3 regions of the Aliisedimentitalea scapharcae genome follow, and region 1 is predicted to be linked to each of the others. Evidence: riboswitches for the same ligand, from Rfam matches in the RefSeq annotation. Region 1 holds a riboswitch; each other region holds the start of a gene.
What was found. Region 1 has a riboswitch for cobalamin ahead of QEZ52_RS06955 (energy-coupling factor ABC transporter permease). Riboswitches for the same ligand answer to the same signal wherever they lie in the genome.

Region 1 (5,084 bases):
CGTGAAACGGTACGCCTGACACCATGGTTTTGGGCGCGGTGCCCAGACGGTCAGCGGGCCAGGCTTTGCGCACCAGTTCCAGATTGCCGCCAATCCCACCCGAGGCGACAATGATGGATGGCGCGTAACATTCGAATTCACCGATCTCATGCCGGCTGGTCTTTTGTCCCCGGGGGCTGGCATCTTCAGCCAGGATTTCGCCGGAGACGCCTTTGGCCGCGCCGTTTTGCATGATGATGTAGCTGACCTGATGGCGGTCCCGAAAATGAATGCGCCCGGTGGCCATATGATTGCGCACACGGGCTGCAAAAGGGGCAACAACCCCCGGTCCGGTGCCCCAGGTGACATGAAACCGGGGGACAGAATTCCCATGTCCTTCGGCCGTGTCTCCACCGCGTTCGGCCCAGCCCACAACCGGGAACCAGCGCAGCCCAACGTCATGCAGCCAGCTGCGCATTTCACCAGCCGCAAAGTCCAGATATGCATCGGCCCATGCGCGCGGCCAGGCATCCTCGGGGCGGTCGAACTGTGCGCTGCCCAGCCAGTCGCGCCGCGCCAGATCCGGACAGTCGCGAATACCCATGCGACGTTGTTCCGGGGTATCGATCATGAACAACCCGCCCAGGCTCCAATGGGCCTGACCACCCATGAAATGTGCCGGTTCCTGATCCAGCAAAATGACGGTTTTGCCGCGGTCACCCAATTCGACCGCGGCGGCCAATCCGGCCAATCCCGCGCCAACTATGATGACATCGGCGCTGTTGATTTGACCGTTTTGATGGGGCACGCGCTGCTCCTTTGGCATATCTGCCGGATCAGCCTAGCCGTGTCGCGGCCACTCAGGCAACCTGTGCGGGCGGTTCGTGCCGTTTGGTCACCCGGCGGCATCACCCATAACGCTGGGCAAATCGGCGCAGGATTTCGCCCGGCACCGTCACCTCGGCGGCGTGGCATTGGGTGATCAGTTCATCCGCCTGTTCGGGCGGGAAATAGCCGTGACCGGAATAGATCCGGATGCGCTGTTCAAAATCGGCGGCATCGGCTTCGGGGTGGAACTGGGTGGCATAGACGTTTTCGCCAAACCGCACCATCTGGAACGGGCAGGGGGCCGAGGCCACCAGATGCACACAGCCCGGCGGCAGCGCCTGCACCGCTTCCTTGTGGCCGACAAAGGCTTCGAACGCGACGGGTAACCCCGTTGTGAGCGGATCGTTTTGCGCGTCCTTGGTCAGGGTGCAATCGGATGGGCCGACCGGTTCGCCGTATTGTGCCTTGGACACGTCGCCGCCCAGATGCGCGGCCAGAATGCCCAGACCGTAACAGCAGCCCATGAATGGGTGATCCAATGCGGTGATCTGCGGCATCAGCCCCAGCACGGTCTCTTCGATCCGCGCATCCATCGGGGATTTTTTCGCGGGATCGTCGCTGACACAGCCTGGGCCGCCGCCGACAATCACACCGGCGTAATCGCGCACATCCAGCCCAGCGGGCAACTCTTCGCAATCCAATCGCACCCGGTGACAGCGTTCAGCCGTCAGGCCGGATCGGTTCAGGATAGAGGCAAACTCCGCATCGGCGGCGTCGGTTTCGGGGCGCAATTGCAGGATCAGAAATGGCTTCATGGCCGTTGGTTTAGGCCAACCGGGTATTCATGCACAAGGGTGCGCAGGGCCCCCGCGACATTTCACCGGCGCAGCAGATAGATATCCATGATCCAGCCGTGATCGGCGCGCGCCTGTGCGCGGGTGTCGATGATCGTCTGACAGACCTCGGACAAGGGGCCAGACAGGGTGATCTCTTCGGGCATTCCGGCAAAACCTGACCACCAGATCTGAACGCCGTCCTGATCAAGGGTCTGGAAGGAACAGGTCCCGTCCAGCATCACCACAACGGTATCTGCCCCCTCAGGCCAGCCGTGATCGCGCAATTGACGGCCTGTGGTGATCACAACAGGTCCATTGATTTCGTTCAGCGGGATCGCGTGCCCGGCGGTCAGCGCCTGGATCGACGTGATGCCGGGGATGACCGATATGGTGAACGCGGCCCGGGTCAGCAACCGGTCGGCGATTCGCATGGTGCTGTCATAGAGCGACGGGTCGCCCCAGACCAGAAACCCCACCTTGCCACCGGTATCCGGCAGGTTGGCGGTGATGTTCTGCCACCAGATTTCGGCAATGGCATCATGCCAATCATCGACCCGCCGGCGATAATCGGTGGTGGCCTCGTTTCGGATGGGCAGGTCGAATTCGATGATCTGCGGACCAGCGCCCCGGATCGCCCGGTCACAGATCTGACGCCGCAAACCAGCCAGATCATCCTTGCCCGCGCCCTTGTTGGGGATCAGGATCAGATCCTGCGCGTTCAGCGCGTCCACCGCCTGCAACGTCAGATGCTGGGGGTTGCCGGTGCCGATTCCGATCAGGGTGAGTTCGATCATCTGTCAGAGCCCTTGCCAAAACAATCATGTGCCAAAAACAAACACGGCCCCGTAATGGGGCCGCGTCCGTGTGTGTGCAAGCTGAATTACGCCGCGTTATAGAGGCGCGGCGTCACCAGACCGGATCCATTCAGGCCACGCATGGTCTTGGCCGCGGCCAGCACGGCCAGATCGGCGACGGGTTCAATCAAAACGACCAACATATAGGCCCCACCAAAGGTCAGCACTGATGTCATGGTTTCCGCGCCAAAGCCCTGACCGTAAAAGGCCCAGAAACCAACCCAGGCCACAACGCCGCCCTGATAGGCGGTGCTCAGCGCCAGGGCCTGTGTGTATTTCAGATCAACATAGGCTGTACCGGGCGCGATCATGCGGTTTGCCACGGCTTTCAGCGCGAACAGCGGCACCAACAGGGTGGTGACGTTGATGAAATACTGGGGCAGGTCGGTAGGCGCAAAGAACATGCCCTGCAACAGCAGCGCCATCGCCAGACCCACCGCAGCAGGGGCTGCGCCCAGGATCAGGAACAAGGTCGACCCGAGGATAAAGTGGACCTCGGACACGCCGACGGGGAAATGTGGCAGCACCTGAAAGAAGGTGAAGGCCGCAGCGGTCGCCATGACCGAGCGCACCGCCAGAGATATGGCACCGGATACGCCAAAGGCAGACGCGGCTTCCTTGACCATATAGGTGGCGGCACCGGCTGCAGTTGCGTAGGACAGCGTGATTTTGGCACCGTTTACGATGCCTGGTTCGATATGCATAATGTGTCTCCCTGCCGTCTCACCCGACGGCCGAAAAGTTCAGGACCAGACCGGGACCATCCCGGACCGCTGACGGCAGGTCTCCTGACTCGCGGGTCATAGTTTGCCCCGACCTTCCCGACGCCCTTTGGGGCGATCAGTGGTCTTTGGCGGGGCACACTCTCCGCTCACAGTTGCGGGGGCAGTCACGGATTTGGCGCCTTTTGGCTACACCACACCGTGTTCCCTTTTAATCCCTTGGTCTTGGACCGCTGGGAACCGTCAATGGCCTTTGTTTTCATAAGGAATCGCAGTCTGTCAAGCGTCACTTACGCGTCCGCAACAGCCAAGGCTCCATACAGGATCAAAACCGGCGCCTTGGTATCCAGCTGCGCCAAATGAGCGGGCAGATCACCCAATGTGTGATGCGACAGGGCCTGGTCCGGCGTCGAAACACCGGTGGCCAACAAACAGGCAGTGTCGGCGGACAACCCACGCTCCAGCAGCTGTTCGGCAAGGGCGGCAAAGGTGCGTTTGCCCATATAGACCACGGTTGTTGCTTCGCCATCGGCCAGCGCCGCCCAGTTCAGTTTTTCGGGCAATTCGCCAGTAACATCGTGGCCGGTGACATATTGCAGGCGCCGTGCCGTCAACCGACGGGTCAGCGGGATGCCCGCCGCCGCTGCTGCGGCCGACGCGGCTGTGACACCGGGGATGATTTCGTATTCGATCCCGGCTGCGCGCAGGGCGGTCAACTCTTCTTCGAGCCGTCCGAAAATTCCGCAATCCCCGGATTTCAACCGCACAACCCGCGCGCCGGTGGACGCATAGTCCACCAAAAGCTGGCTGACGTGGTCCTGCTTGGGGGACGGGCGGCCCGCGCGTTTGCCAACGCCGACCAGATCGGCGTCCTCGCGCGCATGGCTCAGGATCGGGCCGGAACTCAGGTCGTCAAACAGAACCGCATCGGCCTGTTGCAGAGATTTGACCGCCTTGACGGTCAACAGGTCGGGATCGCCCGGCCCGGAGGAGACAAAACTGACAAAGCCGCTCATCGTCACGCTTCTCCAGTGATGAGGTGAAAGAAAGTGCCCGTGACATTGCCTTTGATCGACCCGGTTTCTGGCACCGGGTTGCCATCGGCGTCAAATACCTGTGCCAGCGGGGCGTCGGGTTCGTCCAGGATTGTGGAATAGTGGAATTCATGCCCACGCAGGGCGCGACCTGCGTCAAACCCAGGCATTCCTGCACCCAGAACCGCCCGGCGATACCCCAGATGGAACTTGCGTTTTTCATAGGATGTGACCAGGCCCAGCAGACCGGCCATCTGATGGCGCACACCCTGTTTGTCGATCAGCGCCTCGCCCAAGGCCATGTATCCACCGCATTCGCCATGCACCGGTTTGGTCTGCGCATGTTTGCACAGACCAGCACGGAAATTCGCAGCTGCGGCCAAGGTGCCGCCGTGCAATTCGGGGTATCCGCCGGGCAACCAGACCAGATCCGCATCGGTCGCCGGGGCCTCATTGGCCAGCGGTGAAAACGGCAGGATTTCTGCCCCCGCATCACGCCAGCCTTTCAGAAGGTGCGGATAGGTAAAGGAAAACGCCGCATCCCGTGCCAATGCAATGCGCTGGGCAGGGGGCTTTGGCAGACCGTTTGTTGCGGGCTCGACCGGCCCAGCCATGGCGGCGGCCTTGATCGCGTCGAGATCGACGTTGTCCCGCAGGAAAGTGGCGTAGCCTGCAATCGCGGCGTCCAGATCGGGATGTTCAACGGCCTGAATCAGCCCCAGATGCCGCTCGGGCAGGGTCAGATCACCGCGCCGGGGCAGAGATCCCAGAACCTTGATGCCGGCGCGCTCCATTCCCAAACGGGTCAGGCGTTCGTGCCGGGGGCTGGCG
Region 2 (5,084 bases), 610 kb from region 1:
ATAAGGCCAGGGGTGGTCCGTGTGGCGCACCAGGCCGCTGGCGACACCGATCATGCGCTGCACATCCTCAAGCCCGTCTTGCAAAGGCATCAGCATCGCCCCCAGTGAATGTCCCACCACCCAAATTGGCACGCCAGGCAGCAGATCGCGCATGGCATTCCGCGCCGCGGGTTGATCAACCAACGCCCAATCGGACATCGTCGCATCCGAATCTCGCGGGTGCCGCGTAGCCGAAGCCCCAAAATCCGAGTAATCATATGTCAGACAGGCCATATTGCGGTCCGTAACCAACCAACGGGCAAAATGTCGATAAAAGCCATGCGGTGCGCCGGTCGCCGGGTTCAGGACAACGGCGGCAACAGGATCGCCCTTGGGGCGGAACAAGGTGCCGTGCAGGCGTTTTGAACCGGCATCAAAACTGACATCTTGTTCCGTGACATCAGGTTGCAAATCTCGCATCTTCCACCCCGCTTTCGAACTAGACCGTTTGGTCTATTCACTCTCTGGACCAATCGGTCCAGTTCTGTCAAGCTGGCACCATGACTGACGTTACGCCGCCAAAACCGCTATCGACCAAGGATCGCCTGATCCGAGCTGCGGCCAATCTGTTCCGCAACAGGGGCTATCATGGCGTTGGATTGAATGAATTGCTGGTCGAAGCAAAGGCACCCAAAGGATCGCTGTATCACCACTTTCCCAACGGCAAGGCCGACTTAGCGTTGGCATCGGCCACCTGGGCATCCGACCAGATGTTGCGGTTGATCGCCAGCAGTTTTGACCCTGCGGATACATTTGCAGCGGGGGCCACGACTCTGTGTCACAAGCTCGCCAAATTGTTTGATAGCGCCGGAAAGTGGAGCGGTTGCCCGGTCTCTGCAACCCTGTTCGAAGGGCCGGAAAACGAAGATTTTCACACCCACGCAGCACATCTGTTTCAGGGCTGGATTACCGAGGTCGAACAACACGCCCTGCGTCTGGGACAATCCCCCGAACAGGCGCACCGATCAGCCGAGAACCTGTATTTGCTGATGCAGGGTGGCTGGCAATTGGCACGGGTCCAACGCGATTCGGATATCCTGCGCCGCCTCCCAGACCAGATGTGCCACTTCGAATCCGCTTGACGCTGCGGGGTCGCAGGCATTAGCGATGAACCCGATGGTTCCCGCGTTGCTCACGTGGCCGGGATGAAAAGGGAATGTGGTGCGGCCCCGAAAAGGGCCCAGTCCACGACTGCCCCCGCAACTGTAGGCGGCGAGCGACCCCGAATGATCACCACTGCGCCAGATCCGGCGTGGGAAGGATCGGGGAAGTTTTGACCCGCAAGTCAGGAGACCTGCCATCGGAACTGAAACTTGTACCTGGACGGGGTGTCTGGGCAGGGTTCGATGATGGCACAACGCGCCAATACCACATCGCAACACCTGTCAGGTCCACCCGTTCAACTGCGCGGAGGGCGCTATGATCTGGACTGACAAAACGTATTCTTATGCTGCAACCTTGTGCCAGCACACCGGACGCCCTTGTCCGGCAGCTGCGCGGATCGTCAAACGACTGACCCAGGCGGTACATCGCGCCGGAGCAGCCACATCGCCTGATTTTGAAATCGACGGATCTGCGGATGTCCAGGGCTGCGATCGTGTCTGTACGGCGCGTTTTGTGGCGACACAGGACCAGATCCGGTTGTTTTGCGGGGTCTCGGGCGATACCGCGAACGCCACGCTTGATCGCATTGCCGATGCATTGTTTGACATGACCGGTGCGATGGCCTCCCCCGGTGCGGCGCATACACCCTGCGCCATGCTTCAGGCGCGAACCCGACCGGCTCAACCCGCAACGCCCGCTCTCTCGGTGGCGGTTCCCTGACGCCTGTCAGGTCGGAGCGTGGGGCAACCTGCGCTCCCCATACGCCCAATTCATTTGCTCGGTGGTTTCCACCGCACACGGGCGCACTGCGCGCAGCCGGGCCAGTGCATGGGCCGGGACCTCTCCCGATTCAATCATCAACCGCAGCGCAACCATGCCGGACCGGCCACACCCACCCTTGCAATGCACCAGCACGCGCCCCCCACCGACCAGCGCCTTGCGGGCCATATGGCTGATCTCGGGCCAGCGGGCCAGAAAACCGGGGCCCGGCGCACCGAAATCTTCGACCGGAAGATGCGCCCAGCGGCTGGCTGCACGCTGCACGTCCTGCCCCAGGGCCGACGCCCCGACCGCCTCCATTTCCGTATAAGTGGTCATTGAAATCACCAGGCCCGGTCTCCATTCACGAATATGGTTCATATCGGTCTGGTAACACCCCGAAGCCCCTGGCAGCTGGGTGATCGCAAGAATCCCATCTGCGACCGAAATCGCATGGATGACCAGCCCTGTGTGGCCAGCATCCGGGGAACCGTCTTGACTGTCCTGTGCCTGCATGTGTCGCCTCAAGCCTGCTATCGCCTCCTTGGGAGCCAATAGTGCAGCAGCTTTGCGAGATCCCAAAGAGAAATCGGCAGACCGGGCATTTGGCCCCTATGACCGGTGGACGTCACGGGCCTACCGCCGTACCCTGAGCGGCGACCCTGACCTCACGAATCCCGGCGCGAGCATTGCATGACTGATCACACCGCCAGCCAGTACCAAGTGCTGGCCCGCAAATACCGCCCTGAAACCTTTGCCGACCTGGTCGGACAAAGCGCGATGGTGCGCACACTCAAGAATGCCTTTGCTGCGGACCGGATTGCCCAGGCATTCATCATGACCGGGATCCGGGGCACCGGCAAAACCACGACAGCACGGATCATCGCCAAGGGAATGAACTGTATCGGTCCCGATGGGACCGGCGGCCCGACAACCGAACCCTGCGGACAATGCGAACATTGCACGGCGATCATGGAAGGACGCCATGTCGACGTCATGGAAATGGACGCTGCCAGCCGCACCGGTGTGGGCGACATCCGTGAGATCATCGACTCGGTGCGGTATCGCGCGGCCTCGGCTCGCTACAAAATCTATATTATCGACGAAGTTCACATGCTGTCGACCAGTGCGTTCAACGCGCTGCTCAAGACGCTGGAAGAGCCCCCTGCGCATGTGAAGTTCATCTTTGCCACCACCGAAATCCGCAAAGTCCCCGTCACGGTGCTCTCGCGGTGTCAGCGGTTCGACCTGCGTCGCATCGAACCCGAAGACATGATCGCCCTGATGCGCAAGATAGCCGCCGCAGAAAACGCCGAGATCGCAGAAGATGCGTTGGCGTTGATCACGCGGGCCGCCGAAGGTTCGGCCCGAGACGCGACATCGCTTCTGGATCAGGCCATTTCACATGGAGCTGGCGAAACCTCTGCCGATCAGGTCCGGGCCATGCTGGGGCTGGCCGACCGGGGCCGGGTGTTGGACCTGATGGATATGATCCTACGCGGCGATGCTGCCGGGGCGCTTACTGAACTGGGGTCGCAATACGCCGAAGGGGCCGACCCGTTGGCAGTGCTGCGGGATCTGGCCGAAATCACCCATTGGGTGTCTGTGGTCAAAATCACCCCAGATGCCGCCGAAGATCCCACGATCTCTCCCGACGAACGCGCCCGGGGCGGCCAGATGGCCGAAGCTCTGCCCATGCGGGTTCTTACACGGATGTGGCAGATGCTGCTCAAGGCCCTAGAGGAAGTCGCCGCTGCGCCTAACGCCATGATGGCAGCTGAAATGGCAGTGATCCGCCTGACCCATGTGGCCGACCTGCCCAGCCCCGAAGAGCTGATCCGCCGACTGCAGGACACGCCTCCGCCCCCCCCGAATCCAGGTGGCGGCATGGCTGCACCTGGGGGCAATGGCGGATATTCCTCCCAGTCTGCTATGGGCAACCTGCCGGCCGGCGGACCCGCCGCAAGCAGTGTTACACCTGGTGCTTCCGGATCGGGCGCACCCATGGCGGAATTGGCGGGCGATCCGGCCTTGGCTCTGGCCCGCTATCCCACCTTCGAACATGTCATCGAATTGATCCGCAAACATCGAGATGGCGTATTGCTGGCCCAAGTCGAAAGCTATGTGCGTTTGGCCTCGTACCAGCCCGGCCGCGTAGAATTTCAACCTACCGAAGATGCCCCTGCTGATCTGTCACAAAGGCTCGGGGCACAGTTGCAACGATGGACTGGAAACCGCTGGGCTGTCATCGTGGTCAATCAGGGCGGTGGTGACACCATTCGCGAACGCGAAGACGCCGCCGAAAACGCATTGCGCGCAGAAGCTGAAGAACACCCGCTAGTGCAGGCCGTTCTGGTCAACTTCCCCAAGGCCCGGATCAAGGAAATTCGATCCGCACAGGACATTCTGGCTGAAGTCGAAGCCGAAGCCCTGCCCGAAGTCGAAGACGAATGGGACCCCTTCGAGGACGGGTAATCACGCCCGCGCGCCTCTGGATCAGCCCATTCTGGCCTTGCCTCGAATTTGGGCTTGGTCGAATCAACGTCCTGGCGAATAGTTCTCGAAAAGACAGGGTTCAGAATCATGCACACCACGCCGCTTCATCCCCGTTTCGGGTTGGTTTTTCATGACGTCAATCTATCAGACGTTACCGCCGACCACCTGTTTCCAGAAATTCGCCAGGCCTTCGAAACCCATTCGGCCCTGCTGTTTCGTGGGCAGGATCTGTCAGACGCGGAACACACGCGGTTGGGGCACCTGTTTGGCCCGCTGGAAAACCGCGAGTCGATGGCCTTGGGTACAGATGTGGCTTTTGAGGTCTCGGCGCTATCGAACCGCACGGCCAAAGGCTTGCGCGAAGCTGACGACCTACGATTGCTGGATTTGCAGGCCAACATGTTGTGGCACACCGACAGCACTTTTTTGCCGATCCCATCGCTGGTCAATATCATCACCGCCAAAGTCGTCCCGGACACCGGTGGAGAGACCGAAATCGCTTCGACACGGGTTGCTTGGGCCGAGATGCCCGAAGAATTGAAAGCGCAATTGCGGGACGCCGTGATCTGGCACCGCCTATCGCATTCCCGATCGCGCATCTCTGAAAAGCTGGCAACCCTGCCCCGCATGACACGTTGGCCTGACCGCCCTTGGCGTGCCGTATGGCCAAACCCGGTGACCGGCGA
Region 3 (5,084 bases), 2.0 Mb from region 1:
TCAAATGGGCGATCATTCTGCTTTTCTGGGGCACCGTCGGGTCAGTCCTGCATTATGCGCTGCCCAGTCATGACACGGTGCGGATCGTCAATACCTATGAAGAACGACAGGAGCTGAACGACTGGACCCGGATGTTTTGGGCGGTTCCGGATGATCAGTCGGTGAACCTGATCAGCCGCGACGTTCAATTCATTCAGGCGGTGAGGCCCAGCAACCGGGCAATTGTCTATCGCAACGAAGATACCGGGTGGGGCTGGCCGTTCTATTTCAAGTTCGACACCGCCAACCTGTATACCGAAGCGAATGACCGGATTTCGACCAAATCGGATCCCGAGTGGGTGTCGGTCATGCATTATGGCTGGCGCAATGAATTCCTGTCGATCTTTCCGAATGCGATTTCGATCAAACCTGTGGCGGGGCCCGATCACAGCCCGGTCAACTGGTTCAATATCGTCTTTCTGACGATTCTCGCTGGCATTGTCTGGGCGATCTGGGTGCGGTGGCGCCGGTTCCGGCAGGCCCGTATTGATCCGATGATCGAGGATGTCGAAGACAGTCTTTATGCGGCGGGGGATGCGATTTCGGAACGCCGGGGCCGGATCCGTCGGTGGCTGGACAGCTGGAAGTCGAAGTAAGCGACCCGATGACAGAGATCCGAACTCAGGTGCAACTGGTGCTGTGCACGACCTGCAAGTCGGCAGCGGACCGGTCGTTTCGCGACGGGTTGCAGGCGGCGCTGGACCTGCGTTGGCCGGGACAGGTTCAGCTGTGCGATCAGGCGTGTCTGAATGGATGTGCCAACCCGACCACGATGGCGTTGCAGGGGGCAGGGCGGGCCACCTATTTCTTTGCAGGTGTTCAGCCCGAGACGGATCGGTCGGATATTCTGGAAACGGTCGGGGTCTATCTGGACGCCCCCCAGGGGTGGATTGAGGATGCGCGCCCTTGTGGTCGGTTGCGCTTTTGCCTGAAGGGGCGGATCGCGGCCCTGTGCTGAGACTGGGCAGCCCCGGGGGGCTCCCGCCCGGTCCAGACGCATCAGAGATGCGCCAGGACCCGTTGGGCCAGGCACCGCCTGACCCGGTAAACCGGCCCAGGCGGTGCCTGATCGCGCGCGACAGACGGCAGCACGGGGCGGCAACGTTGCGGAGTGATCAGTTCTCGATTGTCAGCGTCTGGCTCAAAGGTGTGGCACCCACGGCAAGCATCTTGTGATCATTGCTGTTCAGGGTCACTTTGACCTCGACCTGGCCTTTGGGCAGGGCAGACAGATGCAGCCAATCTGCGTAATAGCGGCCCAGTTTGACGCCATTTATGTAAACGTGGGCATGCCCTTCGCCCTCTACATGTGCGGTCGAGGCGTTTTCAGGTGCAAAGCGGAAATTTTCTGTCTGGATGTTGAGATTCCAGCCAGCGGCAGGATCCTTGTGCACGGCGAGCGTCAGCGTTGGTGCCGCGCCGTCGTCCGCGACAGACACCATTTCGTCGTGGTTGTGGCCGGATCCGTGCCCAGATCCGTTCCCAGAGGTCGCGTCGGCATGTTGTGCTGTTGAGCCGCCGTGCTGGCCGGGGTCGCCATGGTCGTGGCCGTCAAAAGTGATCCCATTTCCGGCGGCAATGGTGAAGCCGATGCCGCCACCAAAAACGAGGCCGATCAGCAGGAGAGGAATGGAGCGATCCATGGTATTTGGTCCTTGGGGTCCGAAAAAATGAGACGAGCGCCCCCAAAGAGTGGCGACGCTCGCAGAGCGATAGGGACCGGCGGTCAAATCCGCGATTTAGGCGGCCTGACCATTGGCCGAGCCTGTGCCTTCGCGTTGCCAGAAGTATCCGGCCAGACATCCGAGCAGAACCCAGGCAACCATGCCAACGCCAAAGGCGCGTGCGGCAAAATGGGCCCCGATTTCCGTTGGGACAGGACCGGTAAACACCGCAGGCTCCGGTGCGCCGATCACATGCGGTGCCAGCAACAGGATCGCAGCAGCCCCCCAGGCGGTCCAGGATTTGCCAAAGGCAATCAACCACATGGCCAGGGTCGCAGTCAGCACCGTGGCGAACCACCAGATCTGGCGGTCACCAACGTCGGCGGCGGCAACACCGGGAACTTCTGGGGCAAGCGAAAACCCGGGTGCGAAATGCACAGCGACAAAGCCCGCGACACCCCACATCAGACCTGTGCGCCCATTGATGGTGGCACCGCGCTCTTCGGCCTGGGACATCAGCGCCACCAGAACCATAGCATAGCCGGAGTAGACAAGCATGGTAAAGACCACGCTCAACCCGTCGCGCACGGCTTCAAAACCGCTCACGTCCTGATGCGCCGACACCGTTGATGACGACCCGAAATGAACCAGATCCCCCCCTTCGTACAGCTCGGCATGCAGCAGAACAGGCTGTACAAAATACAACTGCAGCAGGGCGGTTATCAGCCCTGCTGCAGCACCAGCGAACAACGCGCTGGTCAAAATCCGTGTGAACATCAGCTTAGTGGCAGGGGAAGCCGGTCGCGTGACGCACGTCATGGGCTGCATCGTGCAGGGTCGACGCCTGAACGTGGCCGGTGATCGACACGATGGCCAAACCGATCAGAGCTGCAAAAACAGCAATGCCAAAACCGGCTTTGCTGTGGGACTGGGAAACGGTGGTCGCTTGCGCGTTCATTTTGTCTTCTCCTTGCCGTCGCACCCGACGGTGTTGTACGTTCGTTACCCGGCAGGTCTCCTGGCTCGCGGATCATGGCGCTTTGCCCGCCTTCCCCGATCCAAAAGGATCAAGTGGCAATTGGACAGGCGCTCACCGCTTACAGTCGCGGGGGCGGCTCCGGAATGACAGCGTTGCGGCCGTGACACCGGATTCCCTTTGGCAGCCGAAATCCGGCGCCGGATCATTCAGTGTTAGCGTATCCTCTTGTCCCTTGCAAAGTCCAATTGCGAAGACTCCGGGTCGGGAAGCGACCAAGCGGTTGTTGGCCGTGCCGCAAAGCCAATTCCGCAGGATGTTTTGCGACGTGGAGCGGGTTTTGCGGCGGGCGAGGGCGGGCGATTCTGCCCCCGCGGGCAAGAAACCCGCCGGTCAATCCGCGAACAAATGGTCGGTTTGGGCCAGGCGCAGGGCCTGATCGGGCGGGATGGTCAGGAAGTCCTGGAATTTGCCCGCATTCTCTTCCGGGCTGTCGGACTGGTGAACCCGATAATGGCGGGCAAAGCCGGCATCGCGGATGCGATCGGCCTCGTGCACGATGTCATTGCGGATTGTGGGAAGCAGCCGTTCCAGCGTGGCCTGCGGCGTGCGTTCGCCTGCCAACCCCACACGGTGCGCATGCCCGATCAGATATTCATCGGTGAATTCACATTCCACGTGCAGCATCCGGGTGACGGAGCGGTCCGAAAAGAAGTCGTGCAGCAAGTCCAGATTGGACGGGTCCATGCAGACCAGCAACCGATCAGTTTCATAATATTCAAATAACATGCGCATCAGGGCGCGCCGATGCCGGGTCCGTTTTTCCAGCGACGACTGGATACCCCCAAGATCGGGGAGAGGGGTGCCTTCTTCGTTGAACAGGTATTCAATGCAGGGAATGTTGGTCACATGACGGATTTGTTCCAGGATCCGTTTGGAGACATGCCATTTCTTGCACACGACGATCAGGAGTTCGCGTTCACGCCCAAGCGTGCTTTCCGTTTCCCAGAACCGCATGGCAAACCGGCGTCCGATCCGCCCCTTGCCGGACAGGAATTTATACAGGCTGCGGCCTTCGTTCGAAATCTGGAAATCGACATCATGCGCCGCATACAGTCGCCCGAGTCGGGCCTTGAGCTCGACCGCTTCGGGGCTGATCTTGCGCGCGAACAGGAAATCCTGGCTGAGCAGCAAGTCATAGTGATCATTATGGAAATTCACCGGCATTCCATAGTCGGTGAACATCAGGAACGTCAGTGTGCGCGCCTGGACTTCGGTTTCTGGTACCAGATGGCGTACAAGCGTCTGAAAAAACGTCTCATCCGGAATCCAGGTTGTGCGAAAGAAACGCATGACGTCTTTTCTGGTGCGGGTGAATTCGAGAATCCATTCGACCGTGCGCCGACGCAGGCACCACCATTGGGATCCGATTTGCACCTGGATATCATGCGGGATCTCGCGCGAAACACCCAATCGTTTTTGCAGATTGAATGCGGCATAGAACAGTTTCTTGTGCGTGCGTTCATTGAAGTAATGGCGATAGGTCAGCCGTTCTTCCTTGATCCCGGTCTTTATCCAGTCGCTTTCGAAAAAATCGAAACTCTCGATAAAGTCGTAATCGTTGCTGTCCAGAAAATGATGCGCATATTCTGCGGTCTTGATTGCCATGCAATCGCCGGACAACATGTAGAAATGGGTCGCACGGGGGAATTCCTCGACGGCCGCCTCTACGGCATAAAGCGTCGCTTGAACCAGGGACCATGCCCCCCAGCCGCATTTGATCCGCTTGCGGGAAAAGGTGACATTGGGGTTGTCTGCCAGAGCCTCGCGGATCAGCTTGTAAGCTTCGGGTTTGGCACGGGCATCGAAGTGAATTGCCATGTAGTCACCGGCCGCCGTCAGGCGTTCGGCTTGCTTCACAATGGCCTCAGGGTCCTTGTGGCAAAGCAGGATATAGGCGATTTTTGCCATCTCGGAAACGAAGCACTCCGGTTTCTTGTCATTGTTTACCTTGATAAAGGTTGAGAGTGATTGAATAAACAAGATAATTTGTCAGACAAACAAGCAACCCAATTGACCCTACGTTATGGGGCAGGGGCATCAGAGGAGAGCACGCATATGGGATTTCCCGGGACCTGGATGACCGAAAGCGAAAGTGTTGTGTATCGGGTGGTGCCCAAATGTGCCTGTTCCACCATTGGTCAAATCCTGCATTATTCGGATCATGGTGTCTTTTTTGATGGCGATATTCATGATGCCAAGACCGGGCTTCACAAATGGGCGCTGGAAGGCAGCCAGGGGCCGATCACCCGCAACGTACAGGGGCACCGGTCCTATGCGTTCACCTGTGTGCGCAACCCCTATACCCGGATCCTGAGTTCGTTTTTCGACAAGATCTGTGGCAT

Region 2: it holds a riboswitch for cobalamin, as region 1 does, so the genes downstream of both, QEZ52_RS04060 (hypothetical protein) here and QEZ52_RS06955 (energy-coupling factor ABC transporter permease) in region 1, are expected to answer to the same signal.
Region 3: it holds a riboswitch for cobalamin, as region 1 does, so the genes downstream of both, QEZ52_RS18185 (CbtB domain-containing protein) here and QEZ52_RS06955 (energy-coupling factor ABC transporter permease) in region 1, are expected to answer to the same signal.

What each region holds. Positions count from the first base shown of each region.
Region 1 covers NZ_CP123584.1:1,478,970-1,484,053, forward strand. The annotation lists gene QEZ52_RS06940 (FAD-binding dehydrogenase) at 1-787, opposite strand, end outside; gene QEZ52_RS06945 (glutamine amidotransferase) at 888-1,622, opposite strand; gene cobF (precorrin-6A synthase (deacetylating)) at 1,685-2,437, opposite strand; gene QEZ52_RS06955 (energy-coupling factor ABC transporter permease) at 2,524-3,201, opposite strand; cobalamin riboswitch at 3,258-3,479, opposite strand; gene cobA (uroporphyrinogen-III C-methyltransferase) at 3,510-4,235, opposite strand; gene QEZ52_RS06965 (cobyrinate a,c-diamide synthase) at 4,238-5,084, opposite strand, start outside.
Region 2 covers NZ_CP123584.1:864,733-869,816, reverse strand. The annotation lists gene QEZ52_RS04070 (alpha/beta fold hydrolase) at 1-459, opposite strand, end outside; gene QEZ52_RS04065 (TetR/AcrR family transcriptional regulator) at 540-1,121, shown strand; cobalamin riboswitch at 1,140-1,356, shown strand; gene QEZ52_RS04060 (hypothetical protein) at 1,459-1,863, shown strand; gene QEZ52_RS04055 (protein-tyrosine phosphatase family protein) at 1,870-2,418, opposite strand; gene QEZ52_RS04050 (DNA polymerase III subunit gamma/tau) at 2,596-4,377, shown strand; gene QEZ52_RS04045 (TauD/TfdA dioxygenase family protein) at 4,486-5,084, shown strand, end outside.
Region 3 covers NZ_CP123584.1:3,912,624-3,917,707, reverse strand. The annotation lists gene QEZ52_RS18205 (DUF1523 family protein) at 1-635, shown strand, start outside; gene QEZ52_RS18200 (DUF1636 family protein) at 608-997, shown strand; gene QEZ52_RS18195 (hypothetical protein) at 1,155-1,682, opposite strand; gene QEZ52_RS18190 (CbtA family protein) at 1,779-2,480, opposite strand; gene QEZ52_RS18185 (CbtB domain-containing protein) at 2,485-2,661, opposite strand; cobalamin riboswitch at 2,694-2,899, opposite strand; gene QEZ52_RS18180 (DUF5928 domain-containing protein) at 3,073-4,650, opposite strand; gene QEZ52_RS18175 (sulfotransferase family protein) at 4,798-5,084, shown strand, end outside.